3 regions of the Streptomyces sp. NPDC048002 genome follow, and region 3 is predicted to be linked to each of the others. Evidence: riboswitches for the same ligand, from Rfam matches in the RefSeq annotation. Region 3 holds a riboswitch; each other region holds the start of a gene.
The links. A riboswitch is a leader RNA that binds a small molecule or an ion and turns the genes downstream of it on or off. The one in region 3 is predicted to bind cyclic di-AMP.
Positions count from the first base shown of each region.

Region 1: linked by a shared signal. The riboswitch ahead of AB0E07_RS13170 (M23 family metallopeptidase) and the one ahead of AB0E07_RS30510 (NlpC/P60 family protein) in region 3 are both predicted to bind cyclic di-AMP.
Region 2: linked by a shared signal. The riboswitch ahead of AB0E07_RS29105 (C40 family peptidase) and the one ahead of AB0E07_RS30510 (NlpC/P60 family protein) in region 3 are both predicted to bind cyclic di-AMP.

Region 1 covers NZ_JBEZNL010000008.1:14,438-20,761, reverse strand. The annotation lists gene AB0E07_RS13185 (dihydrofolate reductase family protein) at 1-468, shown strand, start outside; tRNA gene AB0E07_RS13180 (tRNA-Met) at 567-640, shown strand; gene AB0E07_RS13175 (PP2C family protein-serine/threonine phosphatase) at 792-1,928, shown strand; cyclic di-AMP (ydaO/yuaA leader) riboswitch at 2,120-2,277, shown strand; gene AB0E07_RS13170 (M23 family metallopeptidase) at 2,289-3,311, shown strand; gene AB0E07_RS13165 (PrsW family intramembrane metalloprotease) at 3,394-4,767, opposite strand; gene trmB (tRNA (guanosine(46)-N7)-methyltransferase TrmB) at 4,822-5,634, opposite strand; gene lhgO (L-2-hydroxyglutarate oxidase) at 5,965-6,324, opposite strand, start outside.
Region 2 covers NZ_JBEZNL010000030.1:56,970-63,293, forward strand. The annotation lists gene AB0E07_RS29085 (urease accessory UreF family protein) at 1-469, opposite strand, end outside; gene AB0E07_RS29090 (urease subunit alpha) at 469-2,190, opposite strand; gene AB0E07_RS29095 (urease subunit beta) at 2,183-2,494, opposite strand; gene AB0E07_RS29100 (urease subunit gamma) at 2,509-2,811, opposite strand; cyclic di-AMP (ydaO/yuaA leader) riboswitch at 3,542-3,745, shown strand; gene AB0E07_RS29105 (C40 family peptidase) at 3,749-4,222, shown strand; gene AB0E07_RS29110 (LysE family translocator) at 4,277-4,963, opposite strand; gene AB0E07_RS29115 (LysR family transcriptional regulator) at 5,068-5,991, shown strand; gene AB0E07_RS29120 (ATP-binding protein) at 5,963-6,324, opposite strand, start outside.
Region 3 covers NZ_JBEZNL010000034.1:29,810-36,133, forward strand. The annotation lists gene AB0E07_RS30510 (NlpC/P60 family protein) at 1-1,048, opposite strand, end outside; cyclic di-AMP (ydaO/yuaA leader) riboswitch at 1,057-1,229, opposite strand; gene pcrA (DNA helicase PcrA) at 1,761-4,241, shown strand; gene AB0E07_RS30520 (peptidoglycan DD-metalloendopeptidase family protein) at 4,302-5,804, opposite strand; gene AB0E07_RS30525 (alpha/beta fold hydrolase) at 6,107-6,324, opposite strand, start outside.

The DNA of each region.
Region 1 (6,324 bases), on a different contig from region 3:
GGGGCCGGCGCGCACGCCACCACCGCCGACCACCACTGGCTGCGGCTCGCCTGCGAACTGGCCGAGCTGTGCCCGCCGTCCCGCACGGCGTTCAGCGTCGGCGCGGTGGTGGTGGCCGCCGACGGCACCGAGCTGGCCCGCGGGTACTCCCGGGAGGGCGACGACCCCGTGGTCCACGCCGAGGAGGCGGCCCTCGCCAAGATCGACCCCGCCGACCCCCGGCTGCCCTCCGCGACCGTCTACAGCAGCCTGGAACCCTGCGCCCACCGGGCCTCCCGCCCGGCGCCCTGCTCCCGGCTGATCCTGGAGGCGGGCGTGCGCCGGGTGGTGACCGCCTGGCGGGAACCGGACACCTTCGTGACGGGCGCCGACGGCAGCGGAGCCCTCGCGGCGGCCGGTGCGGACGTGGTCGTCCTCCCCGAGTACGCGGACCGCGCCCAGGCCCCCAACCGCCACCTGGCGGACTGAGCGGACCGGCCGCCGGGCGGTGCGTCGTGGGGCCCGGCGGGGCCCGAATCAACGGATGTGCTTTGCGCCCCGCGGATGACGTACACTGGTTTCACCGACGCGGGGTGGAGCAGCTCGGTAGCTCGCTGGGCTCATAACCCAGAGGTCGCAGGTTCAAATCCTGTCCCCGCTACTGAAGGCCGAGGGCCGGAACCCGAAAGGGTTCCGGCCCTCGGTGCGTTCCCGCACCGCTCACCCGCTCACCCGCTCGGCCGCCCCGGTTCGCCCCCGGTCCCCGCCCCGGGAACCCTGGGAGGACGGCGGATCGCGGCGGGAGGCGGGCAGTGCGGGCTTCAGGCGTGGGTGGGTCCCGGAGCGTGCCGTCCGCACGCACCCTCGTGCGACTCCTCCCGCCGCTGCTGATCGTGGGCGGTGTCCTCTACGACGCCTTCATGCCCCCGGCCTTCACCGCCATCCCCTTCTTCACCGCCGCGCCCCTGGTCGCCGCGCCCCTGTACTCCCTGGCCGGTACCTTCGCCGCTGGTGCCGGAGCCCTGCTCGCCGCGTACTTCGTGCACATCCGGTTCGCCTTCGGGGCGGACGTGGACACCGTCACCGAGGTGATCACCGTGGTCACGGTCGCGATCCTGGCCGTCGTGCTCAACTCCGTCCTGCGCCGCGGCGACCTGCGGCTCGCCAGCCAGCGGCAGATCGCCGAGGCGACCCAGCGGGCCGTGCTGCCCCAGCCGCTGGAGCGGATCGGTGCCTTCGACATCGCCGCCCGCTACGAGGCGGCGCAGGCCGACGCCTACATCGGGGGCGATCTGTACGCGGTGCAGGACAGCCCGTACGGCGTGCGGCTGATCGTCGGCGACGTGCGCGGGAAGGGCATGAGCGCGGTGGCCGCCGTCGCCGTGGTCATCGGGGCCTTCCGGGAGGCCGCCGAGGAGGAACCCACGCTGACCTCGCTCGCGCGGCGGCTGGAGCGGGCGCTGGCCAGGGAGGGCGCTCGGCGGGACGGCATCGACGCCTTCGAGGGGTTCACCACGGCCGTGCTCGCCGAACTCCCGCACGACGGCCATGTCGTACGGGTCGTCAACCGCGGTCACCCGCCGCCGCTGCTGCTCCACGCCGACCGCACCGTCCGCGCCCTGCCCGCCACGGAGCCCGCCCTGCCGCTGGGCATGGGCGACCTGGGCGACTGGCCCGACCGGGCCGAGGAAGCCGCCTTCCCGCCCGGTGCCACGCTGCTGCTGCACACCGACGGACTGTCCGAGGCCCGTGACGCGCGGGGCGTCTTCTACGACCCCCAGCTGCGGCTCGCGGGCCGCGCCTTCGGCCACCCCGGCGCGGTCATCCGGACCCTGGCCGAGGAGGTGCGCCGGCACTGCGGCGGCGGGATGACGGACGACATGGCCCTGCTGGCCGTCCGCCGACCCGAGGCGTTACCCGGTGTGATCGGGTGGCAGCCCTCCGCATAACAACTGACATACCGTCAGGAAAACCCGGGTCCGCGAGGTGTGGCCAACTCGCCCGATTTGAAACCTCCATGACCGTAAAGTCCTGGCCGGAAAGCTTAATGATCAAGAGGAACAGCTTGGAATCCGGGCCCCGGGTCTATTAACGTTCGATAACGCAGCGCGGTCGTCCCAGCCGTCACAAGAGGCGGCTCCGTGCGCACGCGCCGAATCCCGCAAGGGAACCGGGGAACCACCACCTTGGGGTGAATCGCTCGTAGCCCGCCGGACATGGACGGCGGATATACGCGCGTAGGAGACCTTCCTGCTCCGAACCCGTCAGCTAACCCGGTAGGCGAGAAGGAAGGAAAGGAGCGCGCCCACGTGGCGTCAAACCCGCCTGCCCCGTTCGTGCCGAGTCAGCGTGGCGACGAGACCTTCGTCTACGGCAGCCACCGCACCGACGAGGGCCCGTGGGAGGAGTGGAACCCCACCGCCGACACCGTTCGCCCGGTCCGCGGCAAGCACCGTGTGTCCAAGCAGCGCGGCGGCGGACTGGCCCGCAGCTCCACCGTTCTCGGCGTCGGTGTCATCGCCGCCGTCGGCGGGGCCGGCATGGCCAGCGCGCAGTCCGGCAAGCCGCCGGTCGCCATCACCATCCCCGACCTGCCGCTGATCTCCGACGACTCCGCGGACGAGCCGGAGCCCGAGGCGTCGACCTCCCCGCTCAGCAGCGTCGGCATGACCACCACGGACACCGAGCAGGGCGCGGCCGACGCCGGCGAGGCCCTGCGCGCCCGGATCATGGCCCAGGCCGAGCAGCAGCAGGACCAGGTCGACACCAAGGCCGCCCAGGCCGCCGCCGCTGCCGCCGAGAAGGCCGCCACGGAGGCTGCCGCCAAGGCGGAGAAGGAGGCGAAGGCCAAGGCCGCCGCCGCCAAGGAGAAGGCCGAGCAGGAGGCCGCGGCGAAGGCCGAGGCCGAGCGCCTGGCCAAGCTGGCCAAGGAATACACCCTGCCGACCTCCTCCTTCACCCTCACCTCGACCTTCGGCCAGGCCGGCTCCATGTGGTCCTCCGGCTACCACACCGGCCTCGACTTCGCCGCCCCCACGGGCACGCTGCTCAAGGCGGTCCACACCGGCACGATCACCTCCGCCGGCTGGGACGGCTCCTACGGCTACAAGACCGTGCTCACCCTGGAGGACGGCACCGAGATCTGGTACGCCCACCAGTCCTCGATCAGCGTCAGCGTGGGCCAGAAGGTCAACACCGGCGATGTGATCGGCCGGGTCGGCGCGACCGGGAACGTCACCGGCGCCCACCTCCACCTGGAGGTCCACCCCGAGGGCTCCACCTCCGGCATCGACCCGCTCGCGTGGCTGCGCGACAAGGGCCTCAACATCTGAGATCCACCCCCGGTGAACCCCGGCGGTCCTGATGACGACCCCCCGACATCAGGGCTGCCGGTTTTTCGCTGCCCGCCCGCGCCTAGGACCGGTAGGGGTTGTACGCGGGGTACGGCCCCGCCGGGTGGGCCGGGTACGTCTGCTGGTGGACGGTCTGCGGGTACACCGGCTGCGACGGATACCCGTACGCACCGTGCATCGGCCACGGAGCGGCCGCCACCGGCACCCGCGGAGCCGTGGCACGGGCCGCGTGGTCGAGGGCCGGCCGGGCCACCTCCCGGCGCAGCCACAGCTCCCGCAGCAGCTCCGCCTCCCGTACGACGAAGTCGGCACCCGCGCGGCCCCCGCGCCCCCGGTGCCGCAGGAACGCCAGCGAGGTCGCGTACGCCTCGTACCGCGCCACCTCCCGGGCCGCCCGTCGTCCGCCGCCGCGCCGGGCGTGGGCGCGGGCCAGCCGGCGGGCCCGCATCGAGCCGAGCGCGAAGGGCTCGCCCGGGGTGAGCCAGCCGGCCACCGCGTAGGCGGGCAGTTCCTCCCGCACCGTGCGCAGCTCCCGCTGGCGCGTCCAGACCACCAGCCAGGTCAGCAGGCCGAACGCGGGCACCATGATCGCCGCGTACACGGCGAAGAAGCCGTACGGTCCGAACACCGACGAGCCGTTCCACAGCGCGTGCAGGCCCATCGCGAGGAGCAGTCCGCACGGCGGCAGCAGGACCCGCCGCCACCGCTGGCGGGGGCCGGCGAACGCGGCGACGCCGAAGCCGATGCCGGTGAGCACGGTGAACAGGGGGTGCGCGAAGGGGGACATGACGATGCGCACGAAGAAGGTGGCGGCGGTGACGGAGGCGATGCCGCTGTCGCCGGTCAGCTGGTCGGTGCCGAAGGCGGTGCCGAGGTAGAGGATGTTCTCGGTGAACGCGAAGCCGGTGGCGGTGACCCCGGCTATCACCACCCCGTCGACCAGGCCGGTGAAGTCGCGCCGCCGGAAGAGGAAGACGAGGAGGACGGCCGCGGCCTTCGCCGACTCCTCGACGACCGGCGCTATGACGGTCGCCCCGAGGGTGTCCGCGCCGGAGGGGTCCGCGGTGGCCGTCGCTATCCACCGGGTGGCGAAGCTGTTGGCGATGATGGCGATCAGCGCCGCCGCGCAGGCGCCCCAGGCGAAGGAGAACACCAGATTCCGCCAGGGTCCCGGCTCGACCCGGTCCAGCCAGCGGAAGGCGGCTATGAGCAGCGGCACGGGCAGCACGGCCAGCCCGAGCCCGACCAGGAACCCCTGGGTGCCGGTCTGTTCGCGGACCAGGGCCAGGATGACCAGGCCGGAGAGCGCGAGCAGGGTGGTCAGAGCGCCGTACCGCACCCAGGCCCGCTGCCACCAGTGCGCAGGGCGCGGTGAGCCCCCGGCGGGACCCGGGGGTCCGGTGGGGTGCGGCGGGTACGGAGGACGGGTGGCCACGGCATTGACCCTAACGAGGCAGGGGCGCCGCCCGCACGGGGGACAGCGGCGGGCTCAGGCGCGGCGGAAGAGAAGGTCGTTCACGACATGTCCCTTGTCTAGTCCCTGGCCCTCGAAACGGGTCAGCGGCCGGAACGGCGGACGCGGCGCGAAACCGCCGTCGGCCTGCGTGTTCTCGAAGTCCGGATGAGCGCTCAGCACTTCGAGCATCTGTTCGGCGTACGGTTCCCAGTCGGTGGCGCAGTGCAGCAGCGCGCCGGGCCTGAGCCGGGTCGCGGCGAGGTCCAGGAACTCGGGCTGGATCAGCCGTCGTTTGTGGTGGCGCTTCTTGGGCCAGGGGTCCGGGAAGTAGACGCGGAGCCCGTCGAGGGAGTCCGGCGTGAGCATCTCGCGCAGCAGGATGATCGCGTCGCCGTTGCCGACCCGGATGTTGGACAGGCCGTGATGGTCGGCGAGGTTGAGCAGATTGCCCTGGCCGGGGGTGTGCACGTCCACGGCGAGCACATTGGTGCCGGGGTCGGCCGCGGCCATCTGCGCGGTCGCCTCGCCCATCCCGAAGCCGATCTCCAGGACGACCGGTCCGTCGTTGCCGAACAGCTCGGCCGGGTCGATCACCCGCTGCCCGTCGATGTCCAGCCCCCACAGGGGCCACAGCCGCTGCAAGGCGTCCGCCTGGCCCGCGGTGACCCGGCTGCGGCGGGGCTGGAAGCTCCTGATCCGGCGCTCGAAGTGGGAGCCGGCCGGATCGGCCATGGGCCCGTCCGGGAACCGCGGCTCGCCCTTGGCGCGGGTGTGGCGGACGGACACACCGGGCTCGTGGCCGGGGGCGGACCGGGGGGCTTCGGGGGTGTGCAGGGATTCAGACACAGTGCGGTCGATTTTACGGGAGGCCGCGTGAGGGGCGGCTCGCGCCGGTACGGGGGCTCACCCGTGGGTACGGGGGCCCACCCGCCGGGGCGGGGCTCACCCGTGGGTACGGGGCTCACCCGTCGGTGCGGGGGCCCACCTGTCGGTGCGGGGGCCCACCCGCCGGTGCGGGTCTCAGCCGTGGGTACGGGGCCCACCCGCCGGTGCGGGGCTCACCCGTCGGTACGGGAGCCCACCCGCCGGTACGGTGGCCCACCCGCCGGTACGGTGGCCCACCCGCCGGTGCGGGTCTCAGCCGTGGGTACGGGGGCCCACCCGCCGGGGCGGGGCTCACTCGTCGGCCAGCACGGCCAGTGCCCTGCGGGCCACCTCCCGCCCGATCGGCAGGGAGGCGGTGGCGGCGGGAGAGGGCGCGTTCAGCACGTGCACGGTGCGGGCGCCCTCCCGGATCAGGAAGTCGTCCACCAGCGTCCCGTCCCGCAGCACGGCCTGGGCCCGCACCCCGGCCGCCGCCGGCACCAGGTCGTCCTCGGTCACCGCGGGCAGCAGCCGCCGTACGGCCGCGGTGAAGGCACTCCGGGACAGTGACCGGCGCAGCTCCCCGGCTCCGTACCGCCAGTGCCGCCGGGCCATCGCCCAGGCGCCGGGCCAGCCGAGCGTCAGCGCCAGGTCCTGCGGGCGTACGGTCCC
Region 2 (6,324 bases), on a different contig from region 3:
GCACCGTCGCGGACGCTGGCCCGCTGACGCTCTCGTAGACCGCGCAGTACGCGGCGTCCATCGGGCCGAGACCGGCCGCGCGGGCGGTCACGCCCAGCACCACCGGCTGATGCGCGCCCTTGGGGAACTGCCCTGCCAGGGCGTCGAGTTCGGGCGACGGCCAGGTGGCGCGGGCGGCCCGCACCAGCTGCCGCCCGAGTCTGCGCGCGGCGAGCCGCAGCGCGGGCGACGGGGTGCGGGCGTCCGCGGCCGCGTCCAGGGCGACGGGGTCCATACCGAGCGCGGCGGCCGCCGCGAACGCCGCGGCCACCCTTCCGGCCGTGTGCAGCCGTCCGCGGCAGAACTCCTCCAGGTCCGCCGCCCCGGTGACCCGGCCCGCCTTGACGGCCTCCTCCGCGCCCCCGGAGTGCGCGTGTCCTCCGGCGGGGAAGCGGCCGTCGGCGAGGACGAGCAGTGCTGCCCTGGACATCAGAAGAGGAAGTAGCGCTGAGCCATGGGCAGTTCAGCGGCGGGAGTGGCCTCGACCAGCTCCCCGTCGATGTGGACGGCGAAACTGTCGGGGTCCACCCGCACCTCGGGCCGGGCGTCGTTCTGCCGCATGTCGGCCTTGGTGACCCCGCGTGTGGACTCGATCGGCACGAACTTCTTGCCGAGCGCGAGCCGTTCCGGCAGCCCGTCCTCGATGGCGAGGGGCGCCACGAAGTTCAGGGAGTTCGACGCCGGTCCGCGCCCGATCGCGCCGAACATCGGGCGCGGGAGGATCGGCTGGGGCGTGGGGATGGAGGCATTGGCGTCGCCCATCTGCGCGTACGCGATCTGGCCGCCCTTGAGGACCAGGTGCGGCTTGACCCCGAAGAAGGCGGGTTCCCACAGCACGAGGTCGGCGAGCTTGCCGGTCTCGACGGAGCCGACCTGCCCGGCGATGCCCTGGGCCAGTGCCGGGTTGATCGTGTACTTGGCGACGTAGCGCCGCACCCGGTGGTTGTCCGCGCGGCCGTCGCCCGGCAGCGCGCCCCGCCGGCGCTTCATCACGTGCGCGGTCTGCCAGGTCCGCAGGACGACCTCGCCGACGCGGCCCATGGCCTGCGAGTCGGAGGAGATGATCGAGATGGCCCCGAGGTCGTGCAGGACGTCCTCGGCGCCGATGGTCGAGGGCCGGATCCGGGACTCGGCGAAGGCCAGGTCCTCGGGCACCGCCGGGTTGAGGTGGTGGCAGACCATCAGCATGTCGAGGTGTTCCTCGGCGGTGTTGACGGTGAAGGGCCGGGTCGGGTTGGTGGAGCTGGGCAGCACATGGGACTCGGAGACCACGGTCATGATGTCCGGCGCGTGCCCACCGCCCGCGCCCTCGGTGTGGTAAGCGTGGATGCCCCGGCCGCCGATGGCGGCGAGGGTGTCCCCGACGAACCCGGCCTCGTTGAGGGTGTCCGTGTGGATGGCGACCTGGATGCCGGTCCGGTCGGCGACGGTCAGCGAGGCGTCGATGACGGCGGGCGTGGAGCCCCAGTCCTCGTGCAGTTTCAGCGCCATCGCGCCGCCGCGGATCTGCGAGAGCATCGCCTCGTGCGAGACGGTGTTGCCCTTGCCGAGGAAGCCGATGTTGAGGGGGTAGGCCTCCATCGCCTCCAGCATCCGGGCCAGGTGCCACGGTCCCGGGGTCACGGTGGTCGCCTTGGAGCCCTCGGCCGGGCCGGTGCCGCCGCCGACCAGGGTGGTGATCCCGGAGGCCAGCGCCTCGTCGGCGATCTGCGGGCAGATGAAGTGGACATGGGCGTCGATGGCACCGGCGGTGAGGATGCGCCCGTTGCCCGCGATGATCTCGGTCTCGGGGCCGATGACCAGGTCCGGGTGGACCCCGTCCATGGTGTCGGGGTTGCCGGCCTTGCCGATGCCGGTGATCCGCCCGTCCCGTATGCCGACGTCGGCCTTGACGACGCCCCAGTGGTCGATGACCACGACACCGGTGACGACCGTGTCCGGAGTGCCGTCTGCGCGCGTAGCGCGGGACTGGCCCATGGACTCCCGGATGACCTTGCCGCCGCCGAACACGGCCTCGTCACCGGCGAGCCCGGGGCCGCCGGAGCGGTCCTCCTCGATCTCCACGAGCAGATCGGTGTCGGCGAGCCGGATCCGGTCACCGGTGGTCGGGCCGAACAGGTCGGCGTAGGCGGCACGCGAGATCTCAGGCATCGAGGGCACCTCCGGTCTCCCCGCGCAGTCCGGGCACGACACGGGCGCCGGCCAGCGGGACGAGTTCGACGTCGACGGGGATCCCGGGCTCGAAGCGCACGGCGGTGCCGGCGGCGACGTTGAGCCGCTTGCCGCGGGCGGCCGCGCGGTCGAACTCCAGTCCGGGGTTGGCCTCGGCGAAGTGGTAGTGGGAGCCGACCTGGACGGGTCGGTCGGCGGCGTTGAGCACCGTCAGCCGGGTGATCTCGCGGCCTTCGTTGTACACAATGGGCCCGTCCGCGAAGAGGACCTCACCGGGAATCATCGACAGCGCCCCTCTCAGACGATCGGCTCGTGGACGGTGACGAGCTTGGTGCCGTCGGGGAAGGTCGCCTCGACCTGGACGTCGTGGATCATCTCCGGGATGCCCGCCATGACGTCGTCGCGGGTGAGCAGTTTGCGGCCGGAGGCCATGAGCTCGGCGACCGTGCGGCCGTCCCGCGCGCCTTCGAGGATGTGCGAGGTGATGAGGGCGACCGCCTCGGGGTGATTGAGCTTCACTCCGCGGGCGCGGCGCTTCTCGGCGACGTCGGCCGCCACATGGATCAGCAGCCTCTCTTGCTCGTGCGGGGTCAGTTGCACGTCCCACCTCACAGTCCTCGCTCCGGACCGTGCGGGGCCCGGCTGCCGCGGCCACGGGCAAAGTGCCTGGTGGCGTGGAGGGAGGCTAGTTGGACCGAGTTTCGGGCACGTTAACCGAGCTGTGATCCGACCGGACCTCCGAGGCGGCGGCGACGAGGGCCTCCGACCCCCGCGCGCAGGGCTCCGAAGAGGTCCGCCCACCCTCGGCCGGAGGGCGGGCCACCCGGGCGGGCCGGACGGCTGATACCCGGGCGGGCCGGACGGCTGGCGATCAGGCTGCCCGGAACCGGAAACTGACGCGCGCTCACCTCTCACCGGCGTGCGCGCCGCGCGGGCCGTACGGTGAGCGCCGCCGGTCTCGCGTCACCACTCCCCCGCGCTCGGACAGTTGACGCAGGTGAGCCGGGTCGGACCGTCGGGACGCCACGCCGAGCCGTCCGGAGCCGAGTCGAAACGGACCAAACGACGTACCCCCTTTCAGCGTAGACATGGCTCCTTTTGTCGACCCGTCAGAGTTGCGCAACGCGCGTGGACCGAACACCGCATCGGACGTTCCGTCGCTGGTCCGGACCTCCCCGGGCACCTCGACGATCGTTCGAACGGAGCAGTGTCCACCCGAACGGGTGAGTGGTGACTAACGCCACAAATACCCGGTTCCATTGGGATTTTCGGACATCCGTGGGCCAAGATCCCTGTCTGACGACAAGCCCCCGCCACCGCGGCGGGGCGGTCCGGGCGGACGCCGAGTCCTGCCGCCGCCCGGATGACCGGTCGACAGGAGTGCATCGGCAGGAGTGGAGGACCCGAGCACGACGGGTCGCCGGCGCGGAGGTTCGCGCCGAGCAGCCCTTGGGGTGAAGCCGCATCGCGGCCGGGCAACTTCGCCAGCCCGAATCCGACAGGTCATCCTTCACAGGCGGCTGACGAAGGGTTGCGCATGACTGCGCTCAATCGTGTCCCGTCGCTGATGGTCCGGGCCGGTACGGCCTCGGCCCTCACCATCGCCGCCGTGGGCGGTTCGATCGTGGCCCCCGGCCTCTCCGCTGAGGCGGAGGCGGCCACGCCGGCGACGAAGGCACTCCAGGTCGCGGCCTCCAAGAAGGGTGCCCCGTACAAGTGGGGCGCCACCGGACCGCACCGCTTCGACTGCTCCGGGCTCACGCTGTACGCGTTCAAGAAGGCGGGCAAGAAGCTGCCCCGTACCGCGGCCCAGCAGTACAACAAGACGCGCCACATCTCCGCCAACAGCCGCAAGGCGGGTGACCTGGTGTTCTTCCACTCGGGGTCGAACATCTACCACGTCGGCATCTACGCCGGGAAGGGCAAGCTCTGGCACTCCCCGAAGACCGGGGACGTGGTGAGGCTGCAGAAGATCTGGACCAAGAGCGTCTGGTACGGCCGGGTGAGCTGACCCGGCGCCCGAGGGGCGGCGGCGTCCCTGACTCGCCGCCGCCCCGACGGGCACTCAGGAGACGGCCTCGAACAGCAGGACCGCGCCCAGGACCGTCAGGGCGGTACCGGTGACGGCCTCGACGGCACGGGCGGCCCGCGGCCGGCGCAGCCACCGGCCGAGCCGGTCCACGAGCAGCGCCACGGCCGGGAACCACAGCAGGGCCAGCACCACCACGATCAGCGCCAGCAGCAGCGTGCGGGGCAGCGCGGGAGCCCCCGCGGGCACGAACTGGGGCAGCAGGCTCAGGAAGGTGATCGGCGCCTTCGGGTTGAGGGCGTTGGTGACGAAGCCCTGCCGCAGCGGGCGCCCGCTGCCGGGAGCCTCCGTGGGCTCGGCGGGCCGGGGCCTGCCGGGAGCCTCCGCCCGCTCGGCGGGCCAGGGTCTGCCGGGAGCCTCCGCCGGCTCGGCGGGCCGGGGCCGGCGCAGCGAGAGCAGGGTACGGGCGCCGAGGTGGAGCACATAGCAGCCGCCCAGCACCTGGAGCGTGCGGAAGAGGGCCGGCACCGCGGTCAGGACGGCGGCGACGCCCGCGACCGCCAGGGCGGTGTGCAGCAGCAGCCCGCCCGTGATGCCCAGCGCGCAGGCGACACCGGCCCGGCGCGAGACGAGGGCGTTGCGTACGACGACGGTGAAGTCGGCCCCGGGCATGGCGACCATGCCGGCGGCGACCCCGGTGAAGGCGAGCAGCTGTGCGTCCATGGGCCCAGCCTGCCGCTCCGGAGCCTTCAGCAGGTATGTCGAATAACCTGGGTCCGCCTTAAGCATCGCTTTGGGCTCAGGCTCTCCCAGACAGGTCTCCCGGCATGTACGACCCCACACGGCTGGCGGCGCTGGTCGCGGTCGCCGAGTCCGGTTCGATCACCCGGGCCGCCGAGCGGCTCGGCTACACCCCGCCCGCGCTCTCCCAGCAGCTGGCGAAGCTGGAGCGGGAGGCGGGCACGCCCCTGCTCGTCCGGCACCATCGCGGGGCCCGGCTCACCGGAGCGGGCGAGCTGCTGGTGGCGCGGGCCCGTCGGGTGCTCGACGAACTGGAACAGGCCCGGCACGAGCTGGCCCGGCTCACCGGTCTGGCCGGGGGAACCCTGCGGCTCGGTACGTTCCAGACCGCGGGCGTCCACCTGCTGCCGCCGGTGCTCAGCGCCTTCCGCCGGGCCCATCCGGACGTGGAACTGACCGTCAGCAACCACGAACCGCCCGCCGGGGTGGCCGCGGTGGCCGCCGGGGAGATCGATCTGGCCCTGACGCACACCTACGAGCCCGCGGAGCCGGTACCGGTGCCCTCGTCCGTCGTCCTGGAGCCGGTACTGGTGGAGGAGCTGGTCCTGGTGACCGCCCCCGGGCACGCGCTGGCCGAGGGGAACTCAAGGCTTCCGCTGAGCGAGCTGGCCGGGCAGCCGTTGATCAGCATGGCGCCGGACCATCCGGCACGGCAGGGGGTGGAGGCGGTACTGGCCCGGGCCGGGGCCACGCCGGCGGTGCTGGTGGAGACCCCGGTGTACGCGCTGGTGTGCGCTCTGGTCAGCGCGGGGCTCGGAGTCGGGGTGGTGCCGGAGATGGTGGCGCGGACCGCCGTCACCCCGGTCGGGACGCGCGCGCTGGAGGGGGGAGAGCTACGCCGCACGATCTCGGTCGCCCGGCGTGCGGAGGGCGCGGGGCCCGCCGTGGACGCCTTCCGGGCGCTGCTGCGGGGCGCGTTCGCTAAGGCTCCTGCTGGACCGCGGTGGTGACCTGCTGAGCCCCGCTGGTGACCTGTTGGGCCCCGCTGGTGACCTGTTGGGCCGGTACGGTCCAGGGCAGTTCGATCGAGACCGTCTTGCCGCCCTCGCGGGTGGGTCTGACCCTGAGCCGGCCGCCGCACTCGGCGGTCAGCCAGCGGATGATCACCAGGCCGCGGCCGTTGTCCTGCTGCACGGCGGCGGGCAGCCGCTTGGGGAGGCGGGGATGGCTGTCGGTGACCCCGATGCGCAGTTGTTCGTCCTGGTGCAGTTCGATGTCCACCGTGAAGGTGGGTGACTGACCCAGGGTGTGCTGTACGGCGTTGGTGGCGAGTTCGGACACGA
Region 3 (6,324 bases):
CGTCGTCGTAGAAGAAGACGAGGTCGCCGGGCTGCGCGCTGGCGAGGGAGACCGTGGTGCCCGCGTTGACCTGGTCGTAGGTGGTGCGCGGCAGGGAGATCCCCGCGGCGTTCCAGGCGCCCTGGGTCAGGCCCGAGCAGTCGTAGGAGTCGGGGCCGGTGGCGCCCCACACGTACGGCTTGCCGATCTGCGCGCGGGCGAAGGCGAGCGCCTTCTCGGCCTTGGCGGCGTAGGAGGAGTCCGACGCGGACGCGGACTCGCCGGCGCTCGTCCCGGTCGAGCCGGAGGAACCGCTCTCCTGCTGAGCGGCCTCCGCGGCCTCCTTCTGACGCTGCTCCTCTGCGGCCTGCTGCTCGGCCAGCTCGGCCGCCTTGGCCGCGGCCTCCTCCTGCCGCTTGCGCTCGATCGCGGCGAGCCGCGCCTTCTCCTCCGCCGTCAGCTCCGAGAGCAGCTCGCGCGCGTCGGCGAGCTTCTTCTGCACCGTCGACTTGGCGGTCTTCAGGTCGTTCTGCGACTCGCTGAGCGTCTGGAGGCTCTCGGTGGCCTCCTGGCGCTTCTTCATCGTCGACGACTGCTGCGTGATGTAGTCGTCGACCGCCTCCTTCTGACGGCCGGTCATCCGGTCCATCAGCTGGGTCTGGTCGAAGTAGTCCTGCGGCGAGTCCGCCAGCAGCAGCGTCGCGGTGTCGGGGGCCGCCGCGCCCGTGCGGTACTGGGCGGCCGCGAAGGAACCCAGCTCCTCCCGCGCGTCGTTGAGCTTCTGGGTGCGCTTGGCGACGTCGTCCAGGAGCGTGTCGACCTGCTTGCGCTGCTTGGTCGTCTTCTCCTTGGCCGCGTTGTACTTCTCGGTCGCCGACTCCGCCTGGCGGTAGAGGCTGTCGACCTTCTTCTCGACCTCTTCGAGGCTGGGCTTGTCGTCCGTGGACGGGCTGGCATTGGCCGTCTGGGACAGGAGGGCCACCGAGGTGAGGGCGGCCGTGGCGAGGGCAGGGGTGCGTATGCCTGCTACGCGCGTACCGGCGGGACGCGACTTGCGGTGCGACGCCAAGGGAGGCGACTCCTTCCATGCTCCGCCTACCGAGTTAGCTGTCGGGTTCGGGCGGGTGGTTCGGAAGGGTTGCCCTACAGCCCTGTCCCGGTGCGGGAGTTGGGCCGATTCACCCCAGGATCGGTTTGGGTCCCCGGCTCCGGCTGCCGTGGAAGGGCAGCGGACTCGGCGGAGGCCGCGCGGCCCGGCGACGTTCGCCGGAGGGGGTCGTACGGCCTGACCGGCACGGTAGCCAACTCGTGTGGCCCCTGTGAAGGTTGATGGGTGATATGCCCGATACATTTTCGTGACCTTTGGTCAGAGCGGCCTTGAACGCGTTCGATCCAGGTCGGTGTGTGATGGTTTGAAGCCTTTGAATGCGTCGCGCCGCTTACGCGAGAATTCGGGCAATGGCCGCATCTGGTTGCGCCCGCGCGATCACGGTGAGTGAAGGTGTTGCGGGCGTGGTGACGAACGTCTCGGACGGGCGTGAGGGCGTGGCGGACCTCTCGCGCCCCGGTCGGCCCGGCCGTCGCGGGTGAGTCGGTGGGGGTGCCCGACAGGGCTGCGGCGGCCACCACTTCGCCCGTCCGATCGCGGAGGGTGACGGCTCGGTCGCGGGTGGGAGGGTCCCGCACGGCGCCCTCCCCGGAAGATCATCGGCCGCTGGATCGAGGGATGTTCGCGAGGGCGGCGGCGGGCTGTCAGTGGGGCGCCCTAAACTCGGAGAGCGATGAGCAGCCTCTTTGACGACAGCTTCCTGGCGGATCTCCAGGGCCCCCGCGCCCACCACGAGGAACCCCCGCCGCCGCCCGAGGACGATCACGCTCCGGAGCAGGTTCCGGACGATCTGTTCGGCGGGAAGTTCGACGTGCCTCCGGACCGGGACGCCTACTACCGCGACGGCGCTCCCCGCCCGGCGCTCGACGCCGCGGCGCTCATCGAGGGGCTCAACGAGAACCAGCGCGCCGCCGTCGTGCACTCCGGCACCCCCCTGCTCATCGTGGCGGGCGCCGGCTCGGGCAAGACCCGCGTCCTGACCCACCGCATCGCGCACCTGCTCGCCGCGCGCGACGTGCACCCCGGGCAGATCCTCGCGATCACCTTCACCAACAAGGCCGCCGGTGAGATGAAGGAGCGCGTCGAGCAACTCGTCGGCCCGCGCGCGAACGCGATGTGGGTGATGACCTTCCACAGCGCGTGCGTACGCATCCTGCGCCGGGAGAGCAAGAAGCTCGGGTTCACCTCGTCGTTCTCGATCTACGACGCCGCCGACTCCAAGCGGCTGATGGCGCTCGTCTGCCGGGACCTCGACCTCGACCCCAAGCGCTTCCCGCCCAAGTCCTTCAGCGCCAAGATCAGCAACCTGAAGAACGAGCTGATCGACGAGGAGGACTTCGCCGCCCAGGCGACGGACGGCTTCGAGAAGACCCTCGCGCAGGCGTACGCCATGTACCAGTCGCGGTTGCGGGAGGCCAACGCCCTCGACTTCGACGACCTGATCATGACCACGGTCAACCTGCTGCGCGCCTTCCCGGACGTCGCCGAGCACTACCGCCGCCGCTTCCGGCACGTCCTCGTCGACGAGTACCAGGACACCAACCACGCGCAGTACGCCCTGGTGCGCGAACTCGTCGGGACGAGCGAGCACCCCGTGGACGTCCCGCCCAGCGAGTACGACCTCCCGCCGGCCGAACTCTGCGTCGTGGGCGACGCCGACCAGTCGATCTACGCATTCCGCGGCGCGACCATCCGCAACATCCTCCAGTTCGAGGAGGACTACCCGGACGCGACGACGATCCTGCTGGAGCAGAACTACCGCTCCACCCAGACCATCCTCTCCGCCGCCAACGCCGTCATCGAGCGCAACGAGTCCCGCCGCCCCAAGAACCTGTGGACCAACGCGGGCTCGGGCGCGCGCATCACCGGCTACGTCGCCGACACCGAGCACGACGAGGCCCAGTTCGTCGCCGACGAGATAGACCGACTCACGGACGGCGGGGACGCCAAGGCCGGTGACGTCGCCGTCTTCTACCGCACCAACGCCCAGTCCCGCGTCTTCGAGGAAGTCTTCATCCGCGTCGGCCTGCCCTACAAGGTCGTCGGCGGGGTCCGCTTCTACGAACGCAAGGAGGTCCGGGACGTCCTGGCCTACCTGCGGGTGCTCGCCAACCCGGAGGACTCCGTCCCCCTGCGGCGCATCCTGAACGTCCCCAAGCGGGGCATCGGCGACCGTGCCGAGGCGATGATCGACGCGCTCTCCCAGCGCGAGAAGATCAGCTTCCCGCAGGCGCTGCGCCGGGTCGACGAGGCGTACGGCATGGCCGCGCGCTCCACCAACGCCGTCAAGCGGTTCAACACGCTGATGGAGGAGCTGCGTACGATCGTGGAGTCCGGCGCGGGACCGGCGACGATCCTGGAGGCGGTCCTCGAACGCACCGGATACCTGGCCGAGTTGCAGGCGTCCACGGACCCGCAGGACGAGACCCGGATCGAGAACCTCCAGGAACTCGCCGCCGTGGCACTGGAGTTCGAGCAGGAGTCGGAGGAGACGCCGGGCGGGCTCTCCGCCTTCCTGGAGCGCGTCGCACTCGTCGCCGACTCCGACCAGATCCCCGACGAGGACGAGGACGGCTCCGGAGTCATCACCCTGATGACCCTGCACACCGCCAAGGGCCTCGAATTCCCGGTCGTCTTCCTCACCGGCATGGAGGACGGCGTCTTCCCGCACATGCGGGCCCTCGGCCAGAACAAGGAGCTGGAGGAGGAGCGGCGCCTCGCCTACGTGGGCATCACCCGCGCGCGCGAACGGCTCTATCTGACGCGCTCGTCGATGCGCAGCGCCTGGGGTCAGCCGTCGTACAACCCGCCCTCCCGGTTCCTGGAGGAGATCCCGGCCCAGCATGTGGAGTGGAAGCGCACGGGTGCCACCGCGCCGGTCTCCGCCGGGCCGGTGTCGGGCGTGGCCGCCTCGCTGTCGTCGAGCCGCTCGCGTTCCGCCGCGTCCGGTGCCTCCGGCTTCGCCACCCGGCGGACCTCGGAGAAGCCGGTCGTCGCGCTGGCGGTGGGGGACCGGGTCACCCACGACCAGTTCGGGCTCGGCACGGTGATGGCGGTCAAGGGCACGGGCGCCAACGCCGAGGCGACGATCGACTTCGGCGACACCAAGCCCAAGCGGCTGCTGCTGCGGTACGCGCCGGTGGAGAAGTTGTAGCCGCCCCCGGGACGGCCGACCGGGGCCCTCGCCGAACGGCGGGGGCCCGCAGGGAAGTTGTTACGTCGGGTCGAGACCGTGGCTGCGCAGCCAGGCGAGCGGGTCGATGGCCGAACCGCCGGCCGGGCGCACCTCGAAGTGCAGGTGCGCACCGGTCGAGTTGCCCGAGTCGCCGGCGTACGCGATCTGGTCCCCTGCCTTCACCGTCGTGCCGGTGGCGACGTGGTACGTGGAGAGGTGGCAGTACCACGTCTCCGTGCCGTCCTTCGCGGTCACGATCATCATGTTGCCGTAGGCGCTGTTGAACTGGGTGCGCACGGTGCCGTCGGTGGCCGCCATGACCGGCGTGCCGTAGGCGACGGGGAAGTCGATGCCGGTGTGCGAGGACATCCAGTTGATGCCCGCCTGGCCGAAGTAGGCGCTGAGACCGTGCTGGGCGACCGGCAGCGCGAACTTGGGGCGCAGCCGCTCCTTGCGGGCGGCCTCCTCGGCGGCCTTCTTCCGCTCCGCCTCCTGCTGGGCCTTGAGGTCGATGCGCTCCTGCGTCCGGCTGGCCCGGTCGGCGAAGTCGTCGGCCCCGGCCGAGAGGGTCTCCAGCTGGGTGTCCAGCTTGTTGTTGGCCGCGGACGGTTTGACGGCCTGCGCGTCCGAGGCGGTCGTCGTCGTGGCTTCCTTGTCGTCGCCCAGCGAGCCGACCGAGGCGGCGGCGATCCCGGCCACGCCCATCACGCACGCCGACGGAACGGCGATGGTCAGCAGCGCGGAGCGCTTGGCGGGCTGACGGCGCCGGGAACGGGACGCGGAGCGGGCGGCGACCCGGGAACTCGGCGCGGGTGTCGTCTCCTCCTGATCGTCCAGGAGGGGGGCCACGGCGGGAAGCTCACCGGTGGCGCTCAACTCGCCCTCGCCGAAGACGGTTTCCTCGTACGACGGCTCCTGGTACGACGGCTCGTCCTGGGAGGGCGCGTCGTAGGGGGTCTCGTCCGCGACGGCCTGCTCGAAGGTCGCCGTCGCCTGGTGCTCGAACGATTCGCCGAGGTGCTGGGGGGCGTCGCCCCCGGCCGTCGCACCGCCGGAGTTCCACTGCGTGGCGTCGTAGGCGCCGGTGTCGAAGGTCTGCGTGCCCCAGTCCCAGTGCTGGGTCTGATCGGTCTGGGCACCCGGCTGCTGTTCGGGCTGGAGCCAGGCGTTCGCGTCCCACTGGCCGCTGGTGTCGGGCCCGTTGGACTGCGGCGGGACGGTCGACAGGTGCTGGTAGTCGGCCGACCAGGCGGCCGTCTCGTACGCACCGGTGTCGTAGGCGGCGTGGTGCTGGGCCGCGTACATGTCGTAGTTGGGGGTCTGCGCGCCCGCCGTGGACCACTGTCCCGAGTCGTACGAGCCGGTGCCGTCGCCCGGCAGACTGCCGAACAGGGGGTCTGCGTCGAAGGTGCCCTGGGCCTGCTGAAATCCGTTGGCGTCGTAGGAGGCGTACGTGGTGAAGTCGCCGTACTGGGCTTCCTGGGTGCCGTACGACGCGTAGTGCGCCGCGGCGGCCTCGGAGGCCGATGCCGGGGTGGTCATGGTCCCCGACGGGTGACGGTCGTTCACCAACTTCTCTTTCGCCTCGACAACAGGGGCTGCCAGAGCAGTGCGGCGACTGTACCCGGCGGTACGCGGGCGCGACAATCTTCGGCAGGTTTCGTGCTTCCATGAAACGGGCATTCGGCCGTGTTTCGGGGGACTGCGGGCGCGAGTTTGGCCTTGTGTTCGAAGAGTGTTCGAACTTCTGGGGCCTTCGGCCGCCCTCCAGGGGCGGCCCGGGAGGCTCGCAGGGGCGGCTCGGAAGGTCCGCAGGGGTGGCCCGGGAGGCCCGCAGGGGTCTCTCACGCCACCGTCAGGCCCCCCGCCCTGGCGGCTTCGGTCTCCGGTGTGGCCGGCTCGTCGTCGAGGGCTCGGCGCACTCCGGCCGCCACCGCCGGGTGCACGGGCAGCGCGAGATGGCCGACCCCGCTCACCCGCACGTTCTGCGCGAGCAGATCGGGGTGGTCGATACAGGCCGTCTCCAGCGGGTCCATGATGTGGTCGAGGTCGCTCCAGAAGC